Regions from separate parts of the Sulfitobacter sp. R86518 genome, predicted to be linked through region 1. Evidence: riboswitches for the same ligand, from Rfam matches in the RefSeq annotation. Region 1 holds a riboswitch; each other region holds the start of a gene.
What was found. A riboswitch is a leader RNA that binds a small molecule or an ion and turns the genes downstream of it on or off. The one in region 1 is predicted to bind cobalamin.
Positions count from the first base shown of each region.

Region 2: linked by a shared signal. The riboswitch ahead of SJY36_RS13740 (energy-coupling factor ABC transporter permease) and the one ahead of SJY36_RS05890 (ABC transporter substrate-binding protein) in region 1 are both predicted to bind cobalamin.
Region 3: linked by a shared signal. The riboswitch ahead of SJY36_RS13675 (DUF1636 domain-containing protein) and the one ahead of SJY36_RS05890 (ABC transporter substrate-binding protein) in region 1 are both predicted to bind cobalamin.
Region 4: linked by a shared signal. The riboswitch ahead of bluB (5,6-dimethylbenzimidazole synthase) and the one ahead of SJY36_RS05890 (ABC transporter substrate-binding protein) in region 1 are both predicted to bind cobalamin.

Region 1 is NZ_JAXHCA010000005.1:1,030,061-1,035,857, forward strand. It holds gene SJY36_RS05880 (ABC transporter ATP-binding protein) at 1-721, opposite strand, end outside; gene SJY36_RS05885 (FecCD family ABC transporter permease) at 718-1,746, opposite strand; gene SJY36_RS05890 (ABC transporter substrate-binding protein) at 1,767-2,783, opposite strand; cobalamin riboswitch at 2,927-3,126, opposite strand; tRNA gene SJY36_RS05895 (tRNA-Glu) at 3,249-3,323, opposite strand; gene SJY36_RS05900 (SDR family oxidoreductase) at 3,507-4,454, opposite strand; gene SJY36_RS05905 (AraC family transcriptional regulator N-terminal domain-containing protein) at 4,622-5,518, shown strand; gene SJY36_RS05910 (zinc-binding dehydrogenase) at 5,535-5,797, opposite strand, start outside.
Region 2 is NZ_JAXHCA010000005.1:2,571,466-2,577,262, forward strand. It holds gene SJY36_RS13730 (cobyrinate a,c-diamide synthase) at 1-987, shown strand, start outside; gene cobA (uroporphyrinogen-III C-methyltransferase) at 984-1,700, shown strand; cobalamin riboswitch at 1,727-1,943, shown strand; gene SJY36_RS13740 (energy-coupling factor ABC transporter permease) at 2,015-2,698, shown strand; gene cobF (precorrin-6A synthase (deacetylating)) at 2,760-3,512, shown strand; gene cueR (Cu(I)-responsive transcriptional regulator) at 3,522-3,908, opposite strand; gene SJY36_RS13755 (heavy metal translocating P-type ATPase) at 3,929-5,797, opposite strand, start outside.
Region 3 is NZ_JAXHCA010000005.1:2,556,747-2,562,543, forward strand. It holds gene SJY36_RS13660 (mannose-1-phosphate guanylyltransferase/mannose-6-phosphate isomerase) at 1-768, shown strand, start outside; gene SJY36_RS13665 (biotin transporter BioY) at 844-1,389, opposite strand; gene SJY36_RS13670 (cobyric acid synthase) at 1,485-2,945, opposite strand; cobalamin riboswitch at 3,113-3,331, shown strand; gene SJY36_RS13675 (DUF1636 domain-containing protein) at 3,425-3,805, shown strand; gene cobW (cobalamin biosynthesis protein CobW) at 3,802-4,836, shown strand; partial or broken gene cobN (cobaltochelatase subunit CobN) at 4,843-5,797, shown strand, end outside.
Region 4 is NZ_JAXHCA010000005.1:537,140-542,936, reverse strand. It holds gene SJY36_RS03475 (hypothetical protein) at 1-902, opposite strand, end outside; partial or broken gene bluB (5,6-dimethylbenzimidazole synthase) at 1,141-1,822, opposite strand; cobalamin riboswitch at 1,872-2,050, opposite strand; gene SJY36_RS03465 (hypothetical protein) at 2,087-2,848, opposite strand; gene SJY36_RS03460 (BCCT family transporter) at 3,215-4,858, shown strand; gene SJY36_RS03455 (hemin uptake protein HemP) at 5,216-5,380, shown strand; gene SJY36_RS03450 (hypothetical protein) at 5,377-5,797, shown strand, end outside.

The sequences.
Region 1 (5,797 bases):
GATCGACAAGGAAATGCCCGCAGACGCCAAAGACCTCGCGCAGTAGGGTTTCGGTCATGATCTCGGAGGGGGTGCCGATGGCGCGCAGCTTGCCATCTTGCAAGACGCAGATCCGGTCGCAGAGCGTGGCTTGGTTCAGGTCATGCAGGGCGATGATCGCCGTTGTCGGCAAGCGCTGGATCAGTTCAAGGATCGACAGCTGGTGGCGGATATCCAGATGGTTCGTCGGCTCGTCAAGCAGCAGCACTTGCGGCCTTTGGGCCAGTGCACGGGCGATATGAACGCGCTGTTGTTCACCGCCCGACAGCGTGTGCCAGTGGCGGTCGCCAAACCCCGACAGATCCACATCCGCCAGCGCCTGCGTGACGATGGCGTCGTCCCCTGCGCTCCACCCGCGCAGGGCGGACAGCCATGGAGTGCGGCCCAGTTCAACGGCATGGCGCACGGTGATGCGATCTGCGGTATCGGCGTGTTGTTCGACCAGGGCCAGCCGCTGCGCGATATCGCGCTGGCGCATCTTTGCAAGCGGTGCGCCGTCCAGTTCGACCCGCCCGCGCGAGGGTTTCTGAATACCGGCAAGCATATGCAGCAACGTGGATTTGCCGGACCCGTTCGGCCCGATAAGCCCCAGCTTTTCGCCCGGCCGCAAGGACAGGGACACGTCGTTGACGATGGCGCGGTTGCGCACCCGCCAGCCCAGTTCGTGACAGGACAGAATCATGGCGACGTCCTTTTGCCAATCAGGATCAGCGCAAAGACGGGCGCGCCGACCAAAGCGGTCACCACCCCGATGGGCAGCACTTGGCCCGGTACGATCACTCGCGAAACCACATCGGCAAAGACCAGAAACACCGCCCCCGCCAGTGCGGAAGCAGGCACAAGGATCGCATGACGATGCCCCACGACGATACGCATGGCATGGGGGATCACCAGCCCGACAAAGCCGATCGCTCCCACCACCGAGACCATCACCGCCGTGACCAACGCCGCCGTGCCGATCAGCAGCAGCTGCACGCGGCGCACCGGAATGCCCAAGGACGCGGCGCTGTCGCTGCCGAAGGTAAAGGCATCCAGCGCGCGGGCGTGCCACAGGCAGGCCAGCAGCCCGATCATCGCCGCGGGCAGGGCGCTTAGTATATCGGGCCAGCGCACGCCCGACATATTCCCCAAAAGCCAGAACATGATGGCACGGGCCTGTTCGGCATTGGCTGATTTCGTGATCATCAGCGCGGTCAGGGCGTTGAACATCTGGCTGCCCGCGATACCGGCCAGCACGATCACGCCCGCGGCCCGCAGGCCCACACCGCCCCCCGCCGCCTGCGCCAGCAAGGCGACAAAGGCAAAGGCCACCAGCGCCCCGCTGAACGCACCGATAGACAGCGAGATGGCACCCCCCCCCAGCCCGAGGATGGTCACCGCCACAGCACCCGTGGACGCCCCCGCAGAGATGCCCAGCAGATAGGGATCCGCCAGCGCATTGCGCAGCAGTGCTTGCAGCACAACGCCCGACAGCGCCAGACCGGCGCCGCAGCACATTGCCACCACGGCCCGCGCCATGCGGTAGTTCCACACGATGCCCTCGTCGATCTTGTCCACCGCATAGCCCGCGTTCAGCGCCTTGTTGGCCAGCACCTTCAGCACCACCAGCGGCGGGATAGAGACCTCGCCGATGGCCGCACCAAACAGCAATGCGGCCAGCAGCACCGGCGGGATGATCACCCACCAGTGCCACTGCGGCCTGCGCATCACAGAGCGGTCGATTGCGGTCATTCGGCTAGATCGAAACCGGACAGCGCGTCAGCCATCGTTTCCAGCGCATAGATCGCACGCACGGTCGGGTCCATCGCGTGGGCGTCCATGGTAATGATGCGGCCCTCTTTCACCGCGGTCATCTCGCGGGCGACGGGGTCGTTCATCAGGAAGGCGCGCTTTTTCTCGATGTCATCCGCAGGGAAGCGGCGGCGGTCCATTTTGGCAAGCACGATGAACGTCGGGTCGGATTTCGCCAGAGTCTCCCATCCGACCAGCGGCCATTCCTCGGCCGAGGTCACGACGTTTTCAACGCCAAGCTTGTCCATCATATAGGCGGGCACACCCTGTTGACCTGCGACATAAGGGTCCGCCGCCATCTCGGACGACGAGAACCAGAACAGCGCCGAGGTGCCTTGCGGCAGGTTCAGCGATTTGGCTTTCTCGACCGCCTTTGCCTCGCGCGATTGCAGGTCTGCCAGCAGCGCGGCACCGGCGTCTTGCGCGTTGTAGATGAGGGCGAGCTCTTCGATGCTGGTATACAACTGCTGGGTCGTGAACAGTTCGGATCGCGTGCCGTCCGCACCGACAGAGTTATCCTTGGCCGCGCAATCGGTGGGCATCACATAGGTCGGCACGCCCACCTCGTGAAAGCTGTCGCGGGTGCCGACCATACCTTCGGGGCCGACGTGCCATTCATACATCACGGTGACCAGATCGGGGCGTTTGCCCAACACGCTTTCAAAGCTGGGGTCGTTGTCCGCCAACCGTTCAATCGCATCGTTTGTCTCTTTGAACTCTGGCAAAACGGGGCTGAACCAGACAGAGGTTCCCGCGATCCGGTCCTGCTGGCCCAGCAGATACAGGATCTCTGTCGTGGATTGCCCGATGGTCACGGTGGTCTGGGGGGGCGCGTCAAAGCTGAGCGTGTGGCCGCAGTTGTCGATGGTCAGCGGATAGTCTGTATCTGCGCCAAGCGCGGTGCTGCCTGCAAGGCTCGCAATCAGGGTCAGGCTGGAAAAAAATGTTTTCATATCAAGGGCTCCGGTTGGTCCGATGCCGGGGTCTTTGAATAGAAAGAGAAGGGGCCAGCCAAACGGCACGCGGGCGCATTTTGGTCTGCGCGTAAGGTAAGATCCGGTCCCATCATCATCCTCTCCCGAGCAACCCCGCCCGGTGTTTCAGGTTCAGTGTCGGCAGGTCTCCTGACTGACGGATCGCGGCTGTCCCCGCCTTCCCGGACCTTTAGGCCCAGTGGCATGATGGAGGTAGCTCACCGTCTACAGTTGCGGGGGCAGTTCCGGTTCATCCACACCAAAGCGCGGATGGCGAATTCCCTATTATTTCCCGAAGGAAACCGACCCGGTTTCGATGACAGTTGTCCGCCCACCCGTCAAGTTGCGTTTTTGCGGTCGTCATCGCGGGACAAAGGCAAATAACGCAGGCCACGGGTCCGCAGAATGGGCGAGAGGCAAATAACAAACGGATGGAAAACCAAGTGGCAGCCCGTAGGGGAGTCGAACCCCTCTTTTCAGGTTGAAAACCTGACGTCCTAACCGATAGACGAACGGGCCACTTAACTTGTGAGCGCTTCTTTAGGCAAAGCCATCGGCGGGCGCAAGTGCAAGCCGCATGAGAAAGCGGGGAAACACGGCAAAAAAATCACAGATTTTGATGCCGTATTCCAAGGGGCGTATGGCGAGGGGGATCGTCGCGTGAAACGCGCGCCGCGCGCGGGATGAAGGCGCGCGTTTCCCTTAGATTTCCCAGTGAAAACCTGTCGCTTTTTCGGAGACGGTCCAGAGTTTCTCCATCACGGGTTTGTCGTAGGCATGGGGATTCAGTGTGCCTTTGCCAACGGGCCCTCCGGTTTGCAGCCATCCGGTCGGGCCATAAAGCGCGCGCTGCGCCAGCCCGTCTTCGGTCGCGCACATGACCTCGGGATACGCGCCTTTTTCGGCGGATTGCACCATTGGCGTCTTGCTCATCATCCACCAGGTGACCCGTGTGAAAAGCCCGCCGCTTGTGCTGATCAGCGAGGTCGCCGACGCGCCGGGGTGGCAGACATACACCTCAACGCGACTGTCGGTGGCTTTTAGCCGGTCCTGAAGCTCATAGGCAAACATCATCTGCGCCAGCTTGCTTTGGCTGTAGACCGCGTTGGCGCTATAGTTCTTGTCCCAGTTCATGTCGTCGAACTGGATCGTCTTGATCCCCATGTTGTACCCGAGGCTGGACACCACAACGATCCGGCCCGCGCTTTCCTGAATGCGATCAAACAGCATCCCACACAGCAGGAAGTGTCCGTAGTGGTTGGTGCCAAGCTGGCTTTCGAACCCGTCAACGGTCAGCTGCTGTGTCGGCACCTGCGCGATGGCAGCGTTGCAGATCAGCACGTCAATCCGGGGAACGGTGCGTTTCACCTCCTCCGCCGCGGCGCGCACGCTGGCCAGATCAGACAGATCCATCCGCACAAAGCTCACCTCGGCGTTGGCACCGAACGTGTCCTTGAGCGTTTTGACCGCTGCGATGGACTTGTCGGCGTTGCGGTTCAGCATGACGACTTTTGCCCCCTTGGACAGCAGGATGCGCGTGGCCTGAAAGCCCGCACCGGCGGTCGTGCCGGTGATGAGATATGTTTTCCCCTTGAGCGATCCAAGGCGATCAGGTGTCCAGCCTTTGGGTCCGAAAGTCGTGTCCTTCATCGTCATGTTCCTTTTCGATGTCAGCGCGGCAGCGATACGCGCTGTGTTTGATGTTGAAGGGTAAATAGCTCTCGGTTGGCTCTCAAAACAGGCGAGATCGTCGCGAATACTTGCCTGATTGTATCACGCGCTTGCGAAAGGCGAATGTGACGCAGTAGATTGCCCACATGAGCAAAGACCAGATCAGACAGCTAATCCGGAACAACGCGACCCAAGAGGGGCTGACGGGAACCGGCATTGACGGGGTGCGCCTGTTTCGGGCCACGCAGGCGATTCCGTGCGTACCGGCGGTCTATGAACCCAGCGTTATTGCTATCGTCAGCGGCGCGAAAGAGGCCGTGCTGGACGGGCACAGGTACATCTATGACGACAGCCGATATATGTGCTGCCCGATGTCGATGCCGGTGAAGGCGGGCACGCCGACCGCCTCTGCCGAAAGCCCGCTCTACGGGGTTATCATTTCGCTCGATAAGCGGGTGATGACAGAACTGTCGATGGAGATGGAAAATACCGGCAATGTGATTCCCGAGGTCAAAGGCGGTTTGCGCGCGCAGGGGATCAGGCTGGCCGCTTGGGATGATGCCTTTGCCGACGCGCTGCTGCGTTTGCTGCAGTTGGGTGGCAATCCGGCGGATACGGCGATCCTTGGCGAGGCACGGCTGCGCGAGCTTTACTACGCGATCCTGAAGGGGGAGGCAGGGCGCTTTGCCAGACAGGCCTTCGGCGCGGGCAATGCGATTGCACGGTCGATCGCGCATGTATCCTCTCACCTGGACGCGCCGATCTCTATTGATGATATGGCGTCCCGCGCCGGGATGAGCCGCGCCGCCTTTCACCGCAAGTTCAAGCAGGTGACGACGATGGCCCCGATCCAGTTTGTCAAATCCATGCGGCTCAACAATGCGGCGATGAAGATCGCAGGCGGCATGTCAGTGAACGAGGCGGCGGTCGATGTGGGATATGTCAGCCCGTCGCAATTCAGTCGCGAATTCAGGCGGATGTACGGGAAATCCCCGCGCCAATGGGGGGATGCCCAGCAGTTTCCGGTTGAAATGGGCCAATAAGGGGCTGGTGGTAGGATCAGACGCCTACAACCACCTTGCCGATGGCCCGCGCGCTGGTCGGGCGGTCATAGGCTTCGCCCACCGTATCAAGGTCGACCCTCTGGTCATCAAGCAAGGGCTCCAGCGCCCCTGCGTCCACAATCTCTGCCAGTTTGGTCAGCTCGGCAGCTTCGAACGAAGCGTCGTCACCGTAGGCGGTAAGGGTCTTGGCTTTCATGCTGGTCATCTTCGCGTGATGCCTACCTGAAGATTGCCATGATTTATCTAATTGACCTGATT
Region 2 (5,797 bases), 1.5 Mb from region 1:
GATATCTCTGCCATGACGGGCTGGCCGGTGGTGTTGCTGCTGGATGTATCGGGTCAGGCGCAATCGGCTGCGGCCACCGCCCTTGGGTTCAAGACGATGCGCCCGGATGTGCATGTCGCGGGTGTGGTGCTGAACAAGGTCGCCAGCCCCCGTCACGAGGCCCTGCTACGTCTGGGGATGGAGCAGGTCGGCATCCCCGTTCTGGGCGCGCTGCCCCGACAGGGATCGGTCACGCTGCCGGAACGCCACTTGGGTCTGGTGCAGGCCGAGGAACAGCCCGAGCTGATGAAGCTGCTGGATGCGGCGGGAGATTTCATCGCGCAGCATATCGATCTTGATCTGATCGTCGCTGCCGCCCAAGGGCGCAGTATCCCCGACGGGCCAGATGTCTTGCCCCCGCCCCCCGGTCAACGGATCGCTTTGGCCAAGGACGCCGCGTTTTCGTTCATCTATCCGCATTTGCTGGACCACTGGATCGCCGCGGGTGCGCAGGTGTTGCCCTTCTCGCCGCTGGCGGATGAGGCACCGGACGACAGCGCCGACATCTGCTGGCTGCCCGGCGGCTATCCCGAGCTGCATGCCGGACGCCTTGCCGCTGCCGCGCAGTTCCGCGACAGCCTGCAACAATTCGCCACGACGCGCCCGGTGCATGGGGAATGCGGGGGCTATATGGCGATGGGGGCCGGGTTGGTCGACAAGGAAGGCGTGCGGCACCAGATGGCGGGGCTGCTGGGGCTGGAAACCAGCTATGAGAAGCGCAAGATGCATCTGGGCTACCGGCTTGCCACGCTGAACGAACCCGGCCCCGGCTATGACGCGGGCGCGCGGTTGCGGGGACATGAATTCCACTATTCTACGATCCTGTCGCAGCCCGATACACCGCTGGCGCGGGTGGTCGATGCCAATGGGGCCGAAGTGCCCGAGACAGGCTCGCGCCGCGGCCATGCGACGGGCACCTTCTTTCACCTGATCGCGGGGGCGTCATGAGCGGCTTTGTCTCTTTCGTCTCCTCCGGTCCGGGTGATCCCGAGCTGCTGACCGTGAAGGCGGTAAAGCGGTTGCAAGAGGCCGAAGTCGTGCTGTTCGACGATCTGTCGGCGGGTCCGATCCTTGAACATGTCTCGCCCGAGGCGGATCTGATCGGGGTGGGCAAACGCGCCGGACGGCTGTCTCCGAAGCAGGATCACGTGAGCCGTTTGCTGGTCGAACACGCATTGACCGGCGCGCGGGTGGTGCGGCTGAAAAGTGGGGACGCGGGCGTGTTTGGCCGGCTTGAAGAAGAGCTGACCGCACTGAAAGCGGCAGGCGTCGCCTTCGAGATCATCCCGGGCGTCACGGCGGCGTCTTCGGCGGCGGCGGCGGCGATGATCCCACTGACCCGGCGGCTGACCGCGCGGCGGGTGCAATTCATCACCGGCCACGGCGAATCGGGGGCCTTGCCCGAAGATCTGAACATGGCGGCGCTGGCCGACCCTACGGCGACAACGGTCGTCTACATGGGCCGCCGCACCTTTGCGGGTTTCGCCGCGCGGCTGATCGAGGCGGGCTTGCCGCCCTCCACCCCTGCCCTGCTAGCAGAGGCGGTATCGACCCCCGATCAAAAGCTGAGCCGCCACACCGTGGAAAGCCTTGCCCATCTGCCGCTGGATCCCGCAACGTCAGCGCCTGCGCTGATCCTTTACGGGCCTTTGACCGAATAGATGACTTGACAAAACCGGCCCGAAAATGACCACCTATTCCGGACGGTTCCCCGTGCGCCTTCGGGCAATCGGGGTGAAAAGGGAATACGGTGCGGTGCCAAAGCAAAGGTGCCAAATCCGGAACTGCCCCCGCACCTGTAAGTGAAGAGCAACCCGCATTGCCACTGGGCCACACCGCCTGGGAAGGCGCGGCACGCATGGACGCACAAAGTCAGGAGACCTGCCGTCATGGGGATGATCCCTGTTCCAACTGGCTGCCCCCCGGGGCGGCTTTCACATTATGCCGTCGGGGAAGACGGTAAGGAGACCTGAATATGCATATCGAACCCGAAGTCGTGACCGGCGCCAAGCTGGTCCTGTCCTATGGCACCGCCGCCGGTGCTGCGGCCTATACCGCGAAAACCGCAATAAACTCTGTCCGTGAGAAAGGCGTCGTACCTTTTGCGGGCGGAGCCGTGGTGGCCACCGCGCTGACCTTTGTCTTTTTTCAGGTCTTCCCGCATTTCCCCGTGGGCGTGAGCGAAGTGCACCTGATCCTCGGGTCGACCCTGTTCCTGCTGTTCGGCGTGGCCCCTGCGGCTGCGGGTCTGGCGCTTGGTCTGCTGGCGCAGGGCGTGTTCTTTGCCCCCATCGACCTGCCGCAATACACGATGAACGTCACCACGCTGCTGGTGCCCTTGTTCATGGTCTCGGCGCTGGCCAAACGCATCATTGCGCCCAACACCGCCTATGTTGATCTGACCTATGTTCAAGCGCTCAAGCTGTCGACCGCGTTTCAGGCGGGCGTTGTGGGCTGGGTGGCGTTCTGGGCCATCTACGGTCAGGGCTTTGCCGCCAGCAACATCGCCGCTGTGGCCAGCTTTGGCGGGGCCTATATGATGGTCATCCTGATCGAGCCGCTTGTGGATCTGGCCGTGCTCGCCGCCGCGAAAACCCTGCGCGATTTCGCGGGCAGCGCGCTGTTCACCAAACGTCTGACGCAGACCGCCGCTGAATAATCCAAGACCCGACGCGGCCCCCTACTCTGCGGGCCGCGTCACCCCCTGCCGGAGCCTCAAGATGTTTACGCTTTCACTGATCGGCATCGGGTCCGGCAATCCCAAACACCTGACATTACAAGCCATCGACGCGCTGAATGCCTGCGATGTGATCCTGATCCCGTCCAAGGGCGCGGGCAAGGATGATCTGGCTGGCCTGCGGCACGAGATTTGCGCCCAGGTGCTGCGGTCGGACGGGCCTTATATTCACGAATTCACCCTGCCCAAACGCGACGCCGCCAACCCTGATTATCACGCGGGCGTCCACGATTGGCATGATGCCATTACACAGGTCTGGCTGGCCGAGATGCAGCGCACCCTGCCCCAAGGCGGCCGTGTCGGTTTCCTCGTCTGGGGGGATCCGTCGCTGTATGACAGCACCCTGCGCATTGCGGAGCGGTTGCAAAAGGTCGTCACACTCACCGTCGATGTCGTGCCGGGAATTACCTCGCTTCAGGTACTGACGGCGGGCCATGCGATCCCGCTGAACACCATCGGTAATCCCGTCACGATCACCACCGGTCGGCAGCTGCGCGATCATGGTTGGCCGCAGGGTGTGGATACGATTGCCGTCATGCTGGACGGCACCTGCGCCTTCGAGGTGTTGCGGCAGCACAGCGACATACACATCTGGTGGACCGCCTATGCCGGCATGCCGAACGAGCGTCGCATCGCGGGCCCGCTGGATCAGGTCTGCGACCGCATCATCGCAACACGGGCAGAGGCCCGCGCCGCCCATGGCTGGATCATGGATATCTACCTGCTGCGCCGGTAGACACGCGCGCTACAGCTTTTCGAGCCGTTGCAAAATCGGGCAATCGGGGCGGTCATCGCCAGCGCATTCATGCACCAGATGGGTCAAGGTCTGACGAATATCTTGTAGGTCCGCGATCTTGCTTTCGATCTGCACCAGATGTTGCTGGGCGATGGCACGGACATCGGCGCTGGCGCGATCCTGATCATCCCAAAGCGCCAGCAGGTCGCGGCAATTCTCGATCGTGAAGCCCAAGGCCCGCGCACGGCCCAGAAACGTCAGCTTGTGCACGTCGCTGTCGCAAAAGCTGCGATACCCGTTGGTGTCACGCGCGGGCGTGATCAGACCGATGTCTTCGTAGTAGCGGATGGTCTTGGCAGGCAGACCTGCGCTTTTCGACACGTCACCGATGTTCATGGACGTCTCCTTTCGTTGAATTAGGCGGTTGCTGCGGCGGCGATCCACCGCAGGCGCAGGGCGTTGAACAGGACAAAGACGCTCGACAATGCCATGGCGGCGGCGGCAAGCACGGGCGACAGCAGCACACCGAACAGCGGATAGAGCACACCGGCTGCAACGGGGATCAGCAGCGCGTTATAGCCAAAGGCCCAAAAGAGGTTCTGGCGGATATTGCGCATGGTGTGCTGGCTGATGTGCAGGGCGTTCACCACCCCTTGCAGATCGCCCGACATCAGCACCACGTCGGCCGCTTCGATAGCGACATCCGTTCCGGTACCGATGGCAATACCCACGTCGACCCCCGCCAGCGCGGGCGCATCATTGATCCCGTCCCCCACAAAGGCGACCTTGTGGCCCGCCTGTTGCAGGTCCTCCAGCGCGGCGACCTTGCCGTCGGGCAGTACTTCGGCGACCACGGTATCGATCCCCAAACGGTCGGCAATGGCCTGCGCCGTCGCCTTGTTATCACCGGTGATCATCGCAATTTTCAGCCCCGCTTTGTGCAGTGCCTCCAGCGCTTGGGGCGTCGTTTCCTTGATCGGGTCGGCGACGCCGATTATCGCGACAAGCGCCCCATCCACGGCGGCGAAAAGCGGTGTCTTGCCCTCTGCCCCCCATGCTGCCGGCCGCCCCTCTGCCGCGGCGAGAGAGACCCCTTCGGCCTCCATGAAACGGTCCGCCCCGACAAGCACGCGACGCCCTTCGACTTCGGCGCGTACACCGTGGCCGGTTTGCGAGGCAAAAGAGGTCACCGCTGCCAGCGACAGCCCCTGTGTTTCGGCATGGCGCAGGATGGCGCTGGCAATCGGGTGCTCTGACTGCGCCTCGACGGAAGCGACGAGCCTCAACGCATCGGCCTGCGACCAGCCGTTGAAGACATCCAGATCCGTCACCTCAGGCCGACCGGCGGTCAGCGTGCCGGTTTTATCAAGCGCGATGGTATCGACCTCGGCCAAGACCTGCAGCGCGTCCCCCTTGCGGAACAGCACGCCCATCTCGGCCCCTCGCCCTGTGCCCACCATGATAGAGGTCGGCGTGGCCAGCCCCATCGCACAGGGGCAGGCGATGATCAGCACCGCGACGCTTGCCACCAAAGCGTGCCCCAAGGACGGCTGCGGCCCGAACGCCAGCCAGACAAGGAAGGTGGCCGCGGCAATCGCCATGACGACGGGCACGAACCACATGGTGATGCGGTTAACCATATCCTGCACCGGCAGCTTGGCGCCTTGGGCGTCCTCGACCATGCGCACAATCTGCGACAGGGTCGTGTCCGCGCCCACATGGGTCGCGCGGTAGACCAGCGCGCCGGTGCCATTCACCGTCCCCCCGACCACATGCGTGTCGGGCAGCTTTTCGACGGGCACGGGTTCGCCGGTGATCATGCTTTCATCGACATAGGAACTGCCACGTGTCACGGTCCCGTCTACGGCGATCTTTTCACCGGGGCGCGCATGGATCAGATCGCCGACGGTGATCGCGTCGATCGCAACCTCTGACACGTTGCCGTCTCGCTCTACCCGCGCGGTTTTGGGGCGCAGCCCGATCAGCTTGCGGATCGCTTGCCCGGTCTGGCCCTTTGCCCGCGCCTCTAGCGTGCGCCCCAGCAGGATCAACGTGACGATCATCGCGGCGGCTTCGAAATAGACCGCTTGCGCACCGGCGGGCAGCAACTGTGGCAAGAACAGCGCCACGGTGGAAAAGCCCCATGCCGCCGTGGCCCCCAGAAACACCAGAGAGTTCATGTCAGGCGTGCGTTTCAACAGCGCTGGCACGCCGGTGACAAAAAAGCGCCGCCCGGGCCATGCCAGAACGATGGTGGTCAGTACGAACTGGATCGACCAGCTTAG
Region 3 (5,797 bases), 1.5 Mb from region 1:
CGCGCGGTGCGCGCATCGCTTGACGGGGCGACCTCTGATCTGGGGCTGACCCGTCTCGCGCCCGAGGCTTGGGACCAAGCCGATGATATCTCTATCGATTATGCGATCATGGAGAAGGCGGATAACCTCGCGGTGATGCCGTTCGCCGCCGGATGGTCCGATCTGGGCGGTTGGGATGCGGTCTGGCTGGAAAGCGGGCCTGACGCGGCGGGAAATGTCTGTTCGGACAATGCCACCGCGATTGACTGTGCGGGCACGCTGCTGCGGTCTGAAACCGACGGGTTGCAGCTGGTCGGCATCGGGCTGGACAACATCATCGCCGTCGCCATGGGCGATGCGGTGCTGGTGGCGGATAAATCGCAAGCGCAGCGGGTGAAGGAAGCGGTTGATGCGCTTAAGCAACGGGATGCCAGCCAAGCGGTCCAACTGCCGCGCGATTACCGCCCGTGGGGCTGGTACGAAAGCCTTGTGATCGGCGGGCGGTTTCAGGTGAAGCGCATCGTGGTGAACCCCGGTGCAGCCTTGAGCCTGCAAAGCCATCACCACCGGTCGGAACATTGGATCGTGGTCGAAGGCACCGCGAAAGTAACTGTGGACGACACCGTGAAACTGATCAGCGAGAACCAGTCAGTCTACATCCCGCTCGGGTCTGTGCACCGGATGGAGAACCCCGGAAAACTGCCCATGGTGCTGATCGAGGTGCAGACCGGCAGTTATTTTGGCGAAGATGATATTATCCGCTACGAAGATGTCTATGCGCGGGCGTAAGGCTTCGTCTGTCTTGGCAACGAAAAAAGCGCCCCCCTCTAGGGGCGCTTTCGCTGTTCCAGGCTTTGCGTCGGATCAGCTGCGCGACAGGACGCTGGCGGGGCGCGCTTTGGCCAGACCGCTGGTAATAAACCCTGCAAGCACCGCTTTGATGATGTCACCGGGGATGAACACGGTCACCAGCGCGGCGGATTCCAGCAGCGATTTATCCAGCGCGATCGACAGGCCGATGATCCCGAAGATATAAAGCACGACGATCCCGCCGATAACCGAAGCAACCGCCGCAACGATGGTCAGCGAGGGCCCGTACCATTTTTCGACGATCAGGCCGGTGACGAAAGCCGCCACGGGGAAGCCGATCAGGAAGCCCGAGGACGGCAGCATGAAGGCACCCAGCCCACCGTTGCCACCGGCCAGAAGCGGCAGCCCCAAAGCGACCAGCAGCAAGAAGAGCAGCACGGCCAGCGCGCCGCGTTTGGCCCCCAGCACGGTCCCGCAAAGCATGATGCCCAAGCTTTGCGCCGTGATCGGCACGCCGAAGCCAAGCGAGAATTTCGGGATCAACGCAAGTGCTGCAATCAGGGCAGCGAACAGCGCAACGAGGGTCAGGTTACGTTCCATAACAAAGGGTCCTTTGCGTAAATTTGACGGCATGTATCCCCGCGATCACAAAATTAAGCAAGCGTCGTGATCGTGACCAAAGGTCAGCGCGGGTGTTATGCAACCGGTGCGGCACAGGCCAGCAGGGCGGACACGTCCAGATGGGTTTCCATATGGTCGGCCAGCGCGTCGAGCGTATCTTCCACGGTCTGACTGTAGGAGGTCGGCCCTGCCCTCAGCCCCAGTTGCGCCAACCAGGCACTGCGGAAACTATCGTTGGTAAAGAGCCCGTGCAGATAGGTGCCGGTGATCTTGCCATCGCGCGACCCTGCCCCGTCGGGGGTGCCGTTGATATGCGCAAAGGGCGTGGCGCAATCGGCCCCCACCGTCTGCCCGATGTGGATTTCATAGCCGTCAATCTGCGTGCCCGTGGCGGCATGGTCGGCGGTGACGCGGGTCAGGGTCTTGTCCGGGGCCATGCGGGTTTCGACATCCAGCAGGCCCAGCCCCTCTTCGCGGCCCGCAGGTCCCTCGAAGCCCTGCGGATCCTCGATAAACCGGCCCAGCATCTGGTAGCCGCCGCAGATTCCCAGCACCGCGCCGCCGCGCCGCACATGGGCATAAAGGTCGATGTCCCAGCCTTGGGCGCGCAGGAAAGCCAGATCGCCGCGGGTGGATTTCGTGCCCGGCAGGATCACCAGATCGGCGTCCGCGGGCAGCGGCGTGCCGGGGGGGACCATGGTCAGCCGCACCGACGGCTCCGCCGCCAGCGGGTCGAGGTCGTCGAAGTTCGAGATGCGCGAGAGCATGGGGCAGACGATGTGGAACCCGCCGTCGGAGGGCGCGCGCGACAGGTCCACCGCGTCTTCGGCGGGCAGCAGATGCGCATTGGCAAACCACGGCAATGTGCCGAACCCCGTCCAGCCGGTGCGGCGTTCAATCTCGCGGTAGCCGTCGTCAAAAAGGCTGACATCGCCGCGGAACTTGTTGACCAGAAAGCCGGTGATCATTGCCGCGTCCTGCGGGTCCATGACCACTTGGGTGCCGACGATCTGGGCGATGACGCCGCCACGGTTGATGTCTCCGGCCAAGACAACGGGTACACCTGCGGCGCGGGCAAAACCCATATTGGCAAGGTCGTTCTGGCGTAGGTTCGTTTCAGCCGGACTGCCGGCGCCTTCGACGATGATCAGATCGGCGCTTTGCCCGAGGATTCCGAAGCTTTCGAGCACGGGGGCCATCAGCCCTGCGCGGGCCTTGCTGAAGTCACGCGCTTGCAGGGTGCTATGGCGCTGCCCCTGCACGATCACCTGCGACCCGCTGTCGGTTTCGGGCTTCAGCAGGATGGGGTTCATATGCACCGACAGGGGCCGCCCGCAGGCGATCGCTTGCAGAGCTTGGGCGCGGCCGATCTCTCCGCCGTCCTCGGTGACGGCGGCGTTGTTCGACATGTTCTGCGGCTTGAACGGCGCGACGGAAAGCCCCCGACGCGTGGCCGCGCGGCACAGGCCCGCCACCAGCATGGATTTCCCCACATTCGATCCGGTGCCCTGGATCATGATGGCGCGGGTGGGCATGGCGGGACCTCCTGTTTTTTGTGCAGCCCTTGGTGTCAGCCTGCGGTGATCCCGTCAAGCATCCGCGGGCGGCCTCTGCGCATTGGCCACCATCGGGAAAATCCGCGCAAAGCGGGTTTGGCCCCTGCGTTATGACAGGCGTCGCTTGACAGAGGCGGGCAAATGACCAATGCAGGGCGTATGTTGGTTCCTGTCCCAGACAGGCGAAGAGGGAACGCGATACGCATTGATCCAGCCTTGGGTCAGCGCCAAGCGCAGCCGCCCCCGCGACCGTGACCGGAGAGAGCTTTCAACCACTGGCCCGCAGGCTGGGAAGGTGAAGGTTCGCAAGGCAAGCTGCCTTAGATCCGCAAGCCGGGAGACCTGCCAGCATAGTTTGTAACGGGCGAACGGGGTGTTTCGCGACTGGCCTAGAACGCTGTTCGCATGTCGTTCGCTGCTGGCGATCCCCCTTGGCCCATCGACGTATGAGGCAAGATATGACCACCACGGATCAACCGGTCACCGTCACCATCTGCACCACCTGTCGCGCAGGTCAGATCACCGCCGAGGACGCGCCGCGCCCCGGGCAACAACTGTTTGACGCGCTGTCGGGGCATCTGCCCGACGGTGTGCAGCTGCGCGGAGCCGAATGTCTGTCGGCCTGTTCGCGGGGCTGTTCGATGGTCCTGTCGGGTGGGCCGTCGCGCTGGACCTATGTGTACGGCGATCTCGACACGGACGCGCATTTGTCCGATATCGTGAATGGCGTCTCTGCCTATGCCCAGACCTCTGATGGCGTGGTGCCCTGGCGCGAACGCCCCGTGGTCTTCCGCAAACAATCCATCGCCCGCATTCCCCCACAGGAGCCTACCGAATGACCAACCTTACCAAAATCCCCGTTACCGTGATCACCGGCTTTCTGGGCGCTGGCAAAACCACCTTTATCCGTCACCTGATGGAGAACGCGGGCTCCAAGCGTCTGGCCGTGCTGGTCAATGAATTCGGCACCGCCGGTGTGGATGGCGACATCCTGAAATCCTGCGCGATTGACAATTGCCCCGCCGAGAACATCGTCGAGCTGGCAAACGGCTGTATCTGCTGCACCGTGGCCGATGACTTTATCCCCACCATCGAAGCCCTGATGGCCCTGCCCGAAACGCCTGATCACATCCTGATCGAGACGTCGGGGCTGGCGCTGCCCAAACCCTTGCTCAAGGCGTTTGACTGGCCAGCGATCCGGTCGCGCATCACCGTGGACGGCGTGATTACGCTTGCCGATGCCGAAGCCGTGGTCAGCGGGCAGTTCGCCCCCGATCTGGAGGCCGTGGCCGCGCAACGTGATGCTGACGACAGTCTGGACCATGAAACGCCCTTGTCCGAAGTCTTCGAGGACCAGATCGCCTGCGCCGACATCGTGCTGCTGTCCAAGGCCGATCTGGCGGGCCCCGAGGGCGTCGAGGCTGCGCGCAAGGTGATCGAGGCGCATGCGCCGCGCAAGCTGCCGATCATTCCGATGACCGAAGGCGTGATCGACCCCCGCGTTGTACTGGGTCTGGAAGCCGCCGCCGAAGATGACATCGACGCGCGCCCCAGCCACCACGACGGGCATGACGATCACGAACATGACGACTTTGAAAGCGTGGTGATCGACATGGGCGAGGTCGCCGATGTCGCCACGCTTGAGGCTGCCGTGTTGCGCTTGGCGCGCGAACAGAAAATCCTGCGCGTCAAAGGCTATATCGCCGTTCAGGACAAACCGATGCGTCTGCTTGTGCAGGCCGTGGGCGAACGCGTGCGCAGCCAGTTCGACCGCCCTTGGGGGGACATGCCGCGCCGCAGCCAGCTGGTTGTGATCGCGGAACATGATCACGTGAACGAAGCCGCGATCCGCGCGGTGCTGGAGGGCTAAGCCGCCATGCATGTCGTCTTTCGCGAAAGCCACGGACTGGACCAAAGCGATCTGCCCCAAGATCTGGGGCAGACGCCGGCGGATCTGGTGGTGCTGTCCTTTTCGGACAGTGATCTGGGGGCTTTCGCGGCAGGCTGGCATCGTGCGGAAGGGGGCTTGCCGTCGTTGCGGCTGGCCAATCTGGTCGCGCTGAAACATCCGTTGTCGGTCGATACCTATGCCGAACAGACCCTTGCGGGGGCCAAGGCGGTATTGGTGCGGCTGATCGGGGGCGAAAGCTATTGGCCTTACGGGCTTGCGACCTTGCAGGATATGGCGCGCAAACAGCAGATCGCGCTGGCGGTGCTGCCTGCGGACGGCCAACCCGACCCGCGGCTCGACGCACTGTCGACGCTGCCGCATTCGACGTTAAGACGCTTGCAACATTTGTGCGATACGGGCGGGGCGGTGGCTGCGCAGGCGGCACTGGCGCAGCTGTCGCTGGCCGCAGGTCTTTACGCGGGGCCAGCCAAAGGGGCCAAGACCGTGCCCGAGGCGGGGTTCTACCGCCCCCATACCGGTGTGATCCCTGCGCCGGAACCCTCCGACAAGCCGCGCGCGATTGTGACCTTCTACCGGTCCTATCTGACGGCTGCCGATACCGATCCTGTGGATGCGCTGATCACCGCGCTTGACGCGCGTGGCTTTGACGCCGTGGGGCTATTCGCGCCCAGCCTCAAGGGGGACACCGCGCCGTGGATCGCGCAGCAGATCGCCCGGCTTGATCCGGCGGTGATCGTGAACGCCACCGCTTTCTCCGCCCAGCGCGGGCCGGATGAACCATCTGTTCTGGGCGCATCAGATTGCCCCGTGGTGCAGGTCGCCCTATCGACCGCGCGTCGGCGCGACTGGGCCGGATCAGAGCGCGGGCTGTCGCCTACCGATCTGGCGATGCACGTCGTCTTGCCCGAGGTGGATGGCC
Region 4 (5,797 bases), 490 kb from region 1:
GACGCGGCGGCCAGCACAAAGGCGGTCAGGATACCGGCGTTACGCGCGGTTTGCGCAGCTTCAACCGCTGCTTCTTTCGCCTCTGCTGCAGCTTGTTCAGCCTCGGCCTTGGCAGCGGCTACAGCGTCTTCGACTTCCTGACGTGCTTCCTGCGCCTGGGTCACGATCTGATCCACACGCTCTTTCGCCTGGGCCTGGGTCAGATCGGTGCGTGCAGCAACAGCGCCGGCAAGATAGGTCCGGTCTTCCTCGCTCACCTCACCCGTGCGGTAGATATTGGCGACAATGCTGGCGGTCTGCTCTGCCAATTGCTCGGGGTCGGCTGTCAGGGGGTCGACCTGATTGGGGCGCAAAAGCTGGTTCGACAGGTAATCTGTCGGATCATTCTTGGCCTCATCCGGGATTGCAGCACCCGCCGCATCAGCCAGTCCGAAGGCAGCACCTCCCACGGCAGAGCCCGCAGCTTCGACGACCGTACCAGCCGCTTTGCCTGCACCCGTAGCAACATTGCCCGCGGTATTGGCTGCAAAGCTCAGCGCGCTGGATAGCATCACGGCGGTGATCACAGAGCCGAGGCCCCAAACAACCAGACCGTTGATCCCGTCACGTGCAGTGACTTCATCATCCGTAGCGCTTTCGACGCGGCGGCGCATGCGGCCCGCGATATAACCACCGGCCAAATAGGAGGCGACCAGCGTGATCACCATCCACAGCGCGGTCAACACCAGTTCAAGCGTCGATGAATTGTCGGTACCGTCCAGCGTAATCGACGACAGGCCAAGTGCCGCGCCGAAGGTGGTCAGCAAGAGGCCGATCGCCACAGCGACAACAGTGCCCGCGAAAATTGCGGGCCAGTCGACATAGGATCCATCGGCAGTTTTTTCAGTAAGTGTCGTGTTCATGTAAATGCCTCCCCGGCGTTTGATTACGCCAAGCCGACCAGCGACAGCACCGCCATAACCACGACCACAAGACCAACGAGATAAATGATACCGCCCATTTTGAATATTTCCTCTTTGCGTGCCAGACGCGGGATGCACTGGCTTCACAAAGGCAACGTCAGGGAACCGGCATAGTTCCGCTGACCGCGCAAATTACCCGCATTGCGGGAGATGACAACGTGAGCGGGACGGGCAGTGACTACGGGTCGCCCTGCCACGTACCGTCAAAGATCATCTCGTCCACGGGGAGCCGTTTGCTCCAGCCTTTCACCTCAAGTTCGGGCGTCTGGTAAAGCTCGTCCACGTGGCCCAGACAGAGGTAGCCGACGATCTCTATCCGGTCGGGTATCTTCAGCAGGTCACGCAGATCGGCATCGCGGAACACGCTGACCCAGCCCATCCCGATGCCCTCGGCGCGGGCGGCAAGCCAGAAGGTTCTGGATCGCGCAGACGGTGCTATAAAGATCCATGTTTTGATTATGGGTGCGCCCCAGCACGACCTTGCCGCCACGGCTGCGGTCACAGGTCACGCAGATATTGACCGGTGCCTTGCGGATGCCTTCGAGCTTCAGCGACCTGTAGCTTGTCTGGCGGTCGCCCTCGAACATCTGGGCGGCTTCCTCGTTGGCGCGGTTGAAGGCTTGCCAGACCTGATCGCGTGCGGCCTGATCCCGGATGACGATGAAATTCCACGGCTGTGACAACCCGACGGACGGTGCGTGATGCGCGGCGGTCAGTATGCGGTGCAACACTTCCTCGGCCACTGGATCGGGTAAAAACTGATCGCGTACATCGCGGCGGGTAAAGATTGCCTTGTAGACGGCGTCGCGTTCAGCATCTGAAAAAGGCGCGGCGGGTGCCAGCGCAGAGGGTATCGGCATTGTTCAGTCCCCAACAATACGTTTATGCGCCAATCCCGCTGTCCATGCGGGGCAAGCTGTACTGTCTGGCCGGTCTTCTGACTTAGGGTCGTCTGGTCCGCGCGCCTTCCCGGAATAGTCCAGTGGCCTATGCGCAAACCATCCCCATTACAGCGTTGGGCACGTGCCGGAGTTTCACCAGCTTCCCGATTCTTCCGCGAGGCGGACACCAGACCCGGCCATTGGGCCACGGCTGTCCGCCCGGAACAAGCCCTAACGCGGGGATCAGCCGCGTTTGGTTGCGAAAATCTTCTTCATTACGGCGTCGAACTCGTTCCACGAGATGACGGCCTTGTTGCCTGCATAGCCGTGATAATAGGATCGCCCGTTAGAGGTCGGGAAACCGGCCCAGATACGTGCGAGGTTTTCCATAAAGCGGTGGCGGCTGATCTTGCCCTTCTTGAACGCGTTAAACCCCGCATCGACCAAAAGGATATCCGCCAGCCCGTCCTGGACCGCCGAGGTAAAGCGGTCATTCTTGCTTAGCCCCGCCTGTCGCACCAGACTGCGCAGCGTGGATGGAATGAACTGGTATCGACCGATGGCATGCGGTTGGCCCGGCGTGCGGTCTATCCAGCGGTAGATCTCGCCGATGGTCATTTGCGTCGGACGCTGTGGCGGCAGCCGTTTGGCCCCGTATTGCACGGCGTCATAGCCCTTTGGACCCGCCTCGGCCCAAGCGATGAGGCTTTTGAGGTCCGCGGCAGTGCTGACCCCGCTGAGCTCTTGGAAAGACCGGCTGCGGCTGCTCACGGTTTTGGACCGGACCTGCGCTTTGGGCTGGATCTTATGGCGCAGCTTGATCTGGCCCTGCCCTGCGGACTGCATGACGTTGAACGAGATGTCGCTTTGCATGGCAGAGCGCGCACCGGACAGGCTGAACCCTTCGGCGCTGACAGTGGTAGCGGCCAGAAGTGCCGCGGTTGCGATAATCGGTAGTGTGCAAGTAACTTTCATATCATCCCCCATGATGAAAAAATTTGTCATGGGACCATGGTGACCGCAGACGCCCGCGCTTTCATTTGCGCAAGCAGGTGGGTCGGGGCCATGGACGGATAGGACGGCATATCTTTTGGGATAGGGCGCTATCCCGCGGTGCGGTTGCCCCCTCCGTTCAGACGGGCTTGGGCATTGCGGCACGCGGATCCGCCCCGGTGTTTCACCCGAATCCAAAGAGGGGATTCGCGGTAAAACACGGAAAAAACGCATAGCCCGCGACCCGCAAACGGGGCGTCAAGCCCGCATCCGGGGGCTAAGCCATGATATTCATTTACTTAATTCCCGCGCAGCGGTGGTCGTTTTGTCGGAGTTGCGCTATGATTAGTCGCAAATACATAAAATGGAGAGCATCTAATGACAGATGAAACGTCGCCGGGTATCCCGACACCCGACGGGGCCGCTGCCGTAATCGACACGGATTACGAGATCGGCCAAGACAACAAAGAAGGCAGCGTGGGGCCCTTCGGCTTCGACATTCACAACCCGGTCTTCGCGATCTCGGGTGTGTGTATTGTTGCCTTTGTATTCTATACACTCGCGCTGCCCGAACAGTCTGGCGCGCTGTTCACATGGCTGTTCTCGTCGGTGACAAAGGGCTTTGACTGGTTCTTTATCTCTGCCGGCAACATCTTTGTGCTGTTCTGCCTGTTCCTGATCATCACGCCTTTGGGCCGTGTGCGTCTTGGCGGGGCCGAAGCAAGCCCCGACTACACCTACCTTGGATGGTTCTCAATGCTGTTCGCGGCGGGCATGGGCATCGGTCTGATGTTCTATGGCGTCTCTGAACCGCTATCGCATTTCTCGAGCTCCATGGGTGGCACTGCTGTTGGCGAAGACGGCCTGCGCACCGATTGGGCTCCTTTGGGCGCGGCCGCGGGCGATCAGGCCGAAGCCGTTCGTCTGGGTATGGCGGCCACGATCTACCACTGGGGCCTGCACCCCTGGGCGATCTATGCCGTTGTTGGTCTGGCGCTGGCGCTGTTCAGCTATAACAAGGGTCTTCCCCTGACCATCCGCTCTGCCTTTTACCCGATCCTGGGGGAACGCGTCTGGGGCTGGCCCGGTCACGTGATCGACATTCTCGCCGTATTTGCAACGCTCTTTGGTCTGGCGACATCGCTTGGTCTGGGTGCCACCCAAGCCAACGCGGGCTTGAACGAGCTCTTTGGTGTGGCGGTTGGTCCAACAACACAGGTTCTGCTGATCACCGGCATCACCGCGATTGCGACCGTGTCCGTGCTGCGCGGCCTTGATGGCGGGGTCAAAGTCCTGTCAGAGATCAACATGGGTCTGGCGTTTTTGCTGCTGGCCTTCGTGCTGCTGGTCGGACCGACGCTGGCGATCCTGTCGACCTTCGGGTCATCGCTGCTGGCCTATGTGGAATATCTGCCCGGTCTGTCCAACCCCGTTGGCCGTGAAGACGTGAACTTTATGCAGGGCTGGACATCGTTCTACTGGGCATGGTGGATCAGCTGGTCCCCTTTCGTCGGCATGTTCATCGCCCGCGTCAGCCGTGGCCGTTCGGTCCGCGAATTCCTGACCTGCGTTCTGCTGATCCCGAGCCTCGTTTGCGTCCTGTGGATGAGCGTCTTTGGTGGCATGGCAATCGATCAGGTGATCAGCGACGGCTACACCGCCGCGCAAGAAGCCGAGCTGCCACGCCAGCTGTTCGCCATGCTGGATGCGCTGCCACTTGCCGGGATCACATCGCTGATCGGTATCGTCTTGGTCATCGTGTTCTTCGTGACCTCGTCTGACTCCGGCTCGCTGGTGATCGATACGATCACGGCAGGCGGCAAGGTCGACGCACCTGCGCCACAGCGCGTGTTCTGGTGCATCTTCGAAGGTGCCGTAGCGATCGTATTGCTGCTGTCTGCAGGCGGGCTCAAGTCGCTTCAGTCGATGGTTATCTCAACCGGATTGCCCTTTACTGTGGTGCTGCTGTTCCTGTGCTACGCAATCTTCCGCGGCCTGCGCGCCGAGATGAAGACGCAATAACGCACCCCTAACCGACCTTTGTGCTTTGCCGGTCAAAGCGCCTCATACCCCCCGCCGCCCGGTGCTGCGGGGGGTATTCTTTTGCACGACACAGACAAACAAAACCACGACCAAAGTATTCCGACTAAAACTGTCGGATTGACATACCCTATAATTTCAATCAGGTTTATGGAAACGTCTAGCCACCCCGCGTGCGATCACGGGGACGCCCGACACATATGATGTGAGGAGTCCCACGATGAGACCATTCCCCAGAACGCAAACTGCCGTTCACCGTCAGGACCAAGCCGCAGGGCTGCCTGATGATCGGTGCCGCGTGCAACGTTCCTTTTCCATGACCATTGATAGAGCAGCCCTATGACATTTCATGCCCCCCCAAAGACCCAAGCCCCGATGAACGCGCTGGCGACCTACTCTGCCCGCGACCTGACCGAAGGCGGAGATCTGGCCCAAATCGTGCTGGATACCCAGACCTACACCTTGCGAATCACACGCGCTGGCAAATTGATCCTGACCAAATGAATGACGCACATCAGCACCCCGGCGGTGCCCCGGTAGGGTTCATCACAGAGTTGGACAGCCTTCAGGCCGCGTCGGTCATCTATTTGCGGATGTGGTGTGACGGGCCTGACGCACAGGAAAAAGTCAGCAGCGATTTTGCAAGCGTCCTCGGCCATACCAACGGGAGCAAGGCGCTCGCTACGTTTGAACAGCTATGCTCGCTTTGTGCACGGTTCGGGCGGCGGCCTTTGATGCGCCATTCGGTCACGTGCAAATGTCTGGGATCGGACGAATCCTGCTTTGCGAACTTCATCGCGACAGCCACGGACGGACAGCGCGAAGACGCGATGCTGATCGCGACCCTGCTGGTCCGCGCCGATATGGCCCCGCTGGTGGCATCGCTTGCTGCGGATTTCGGGCTGGCGCTCAAACGGATGC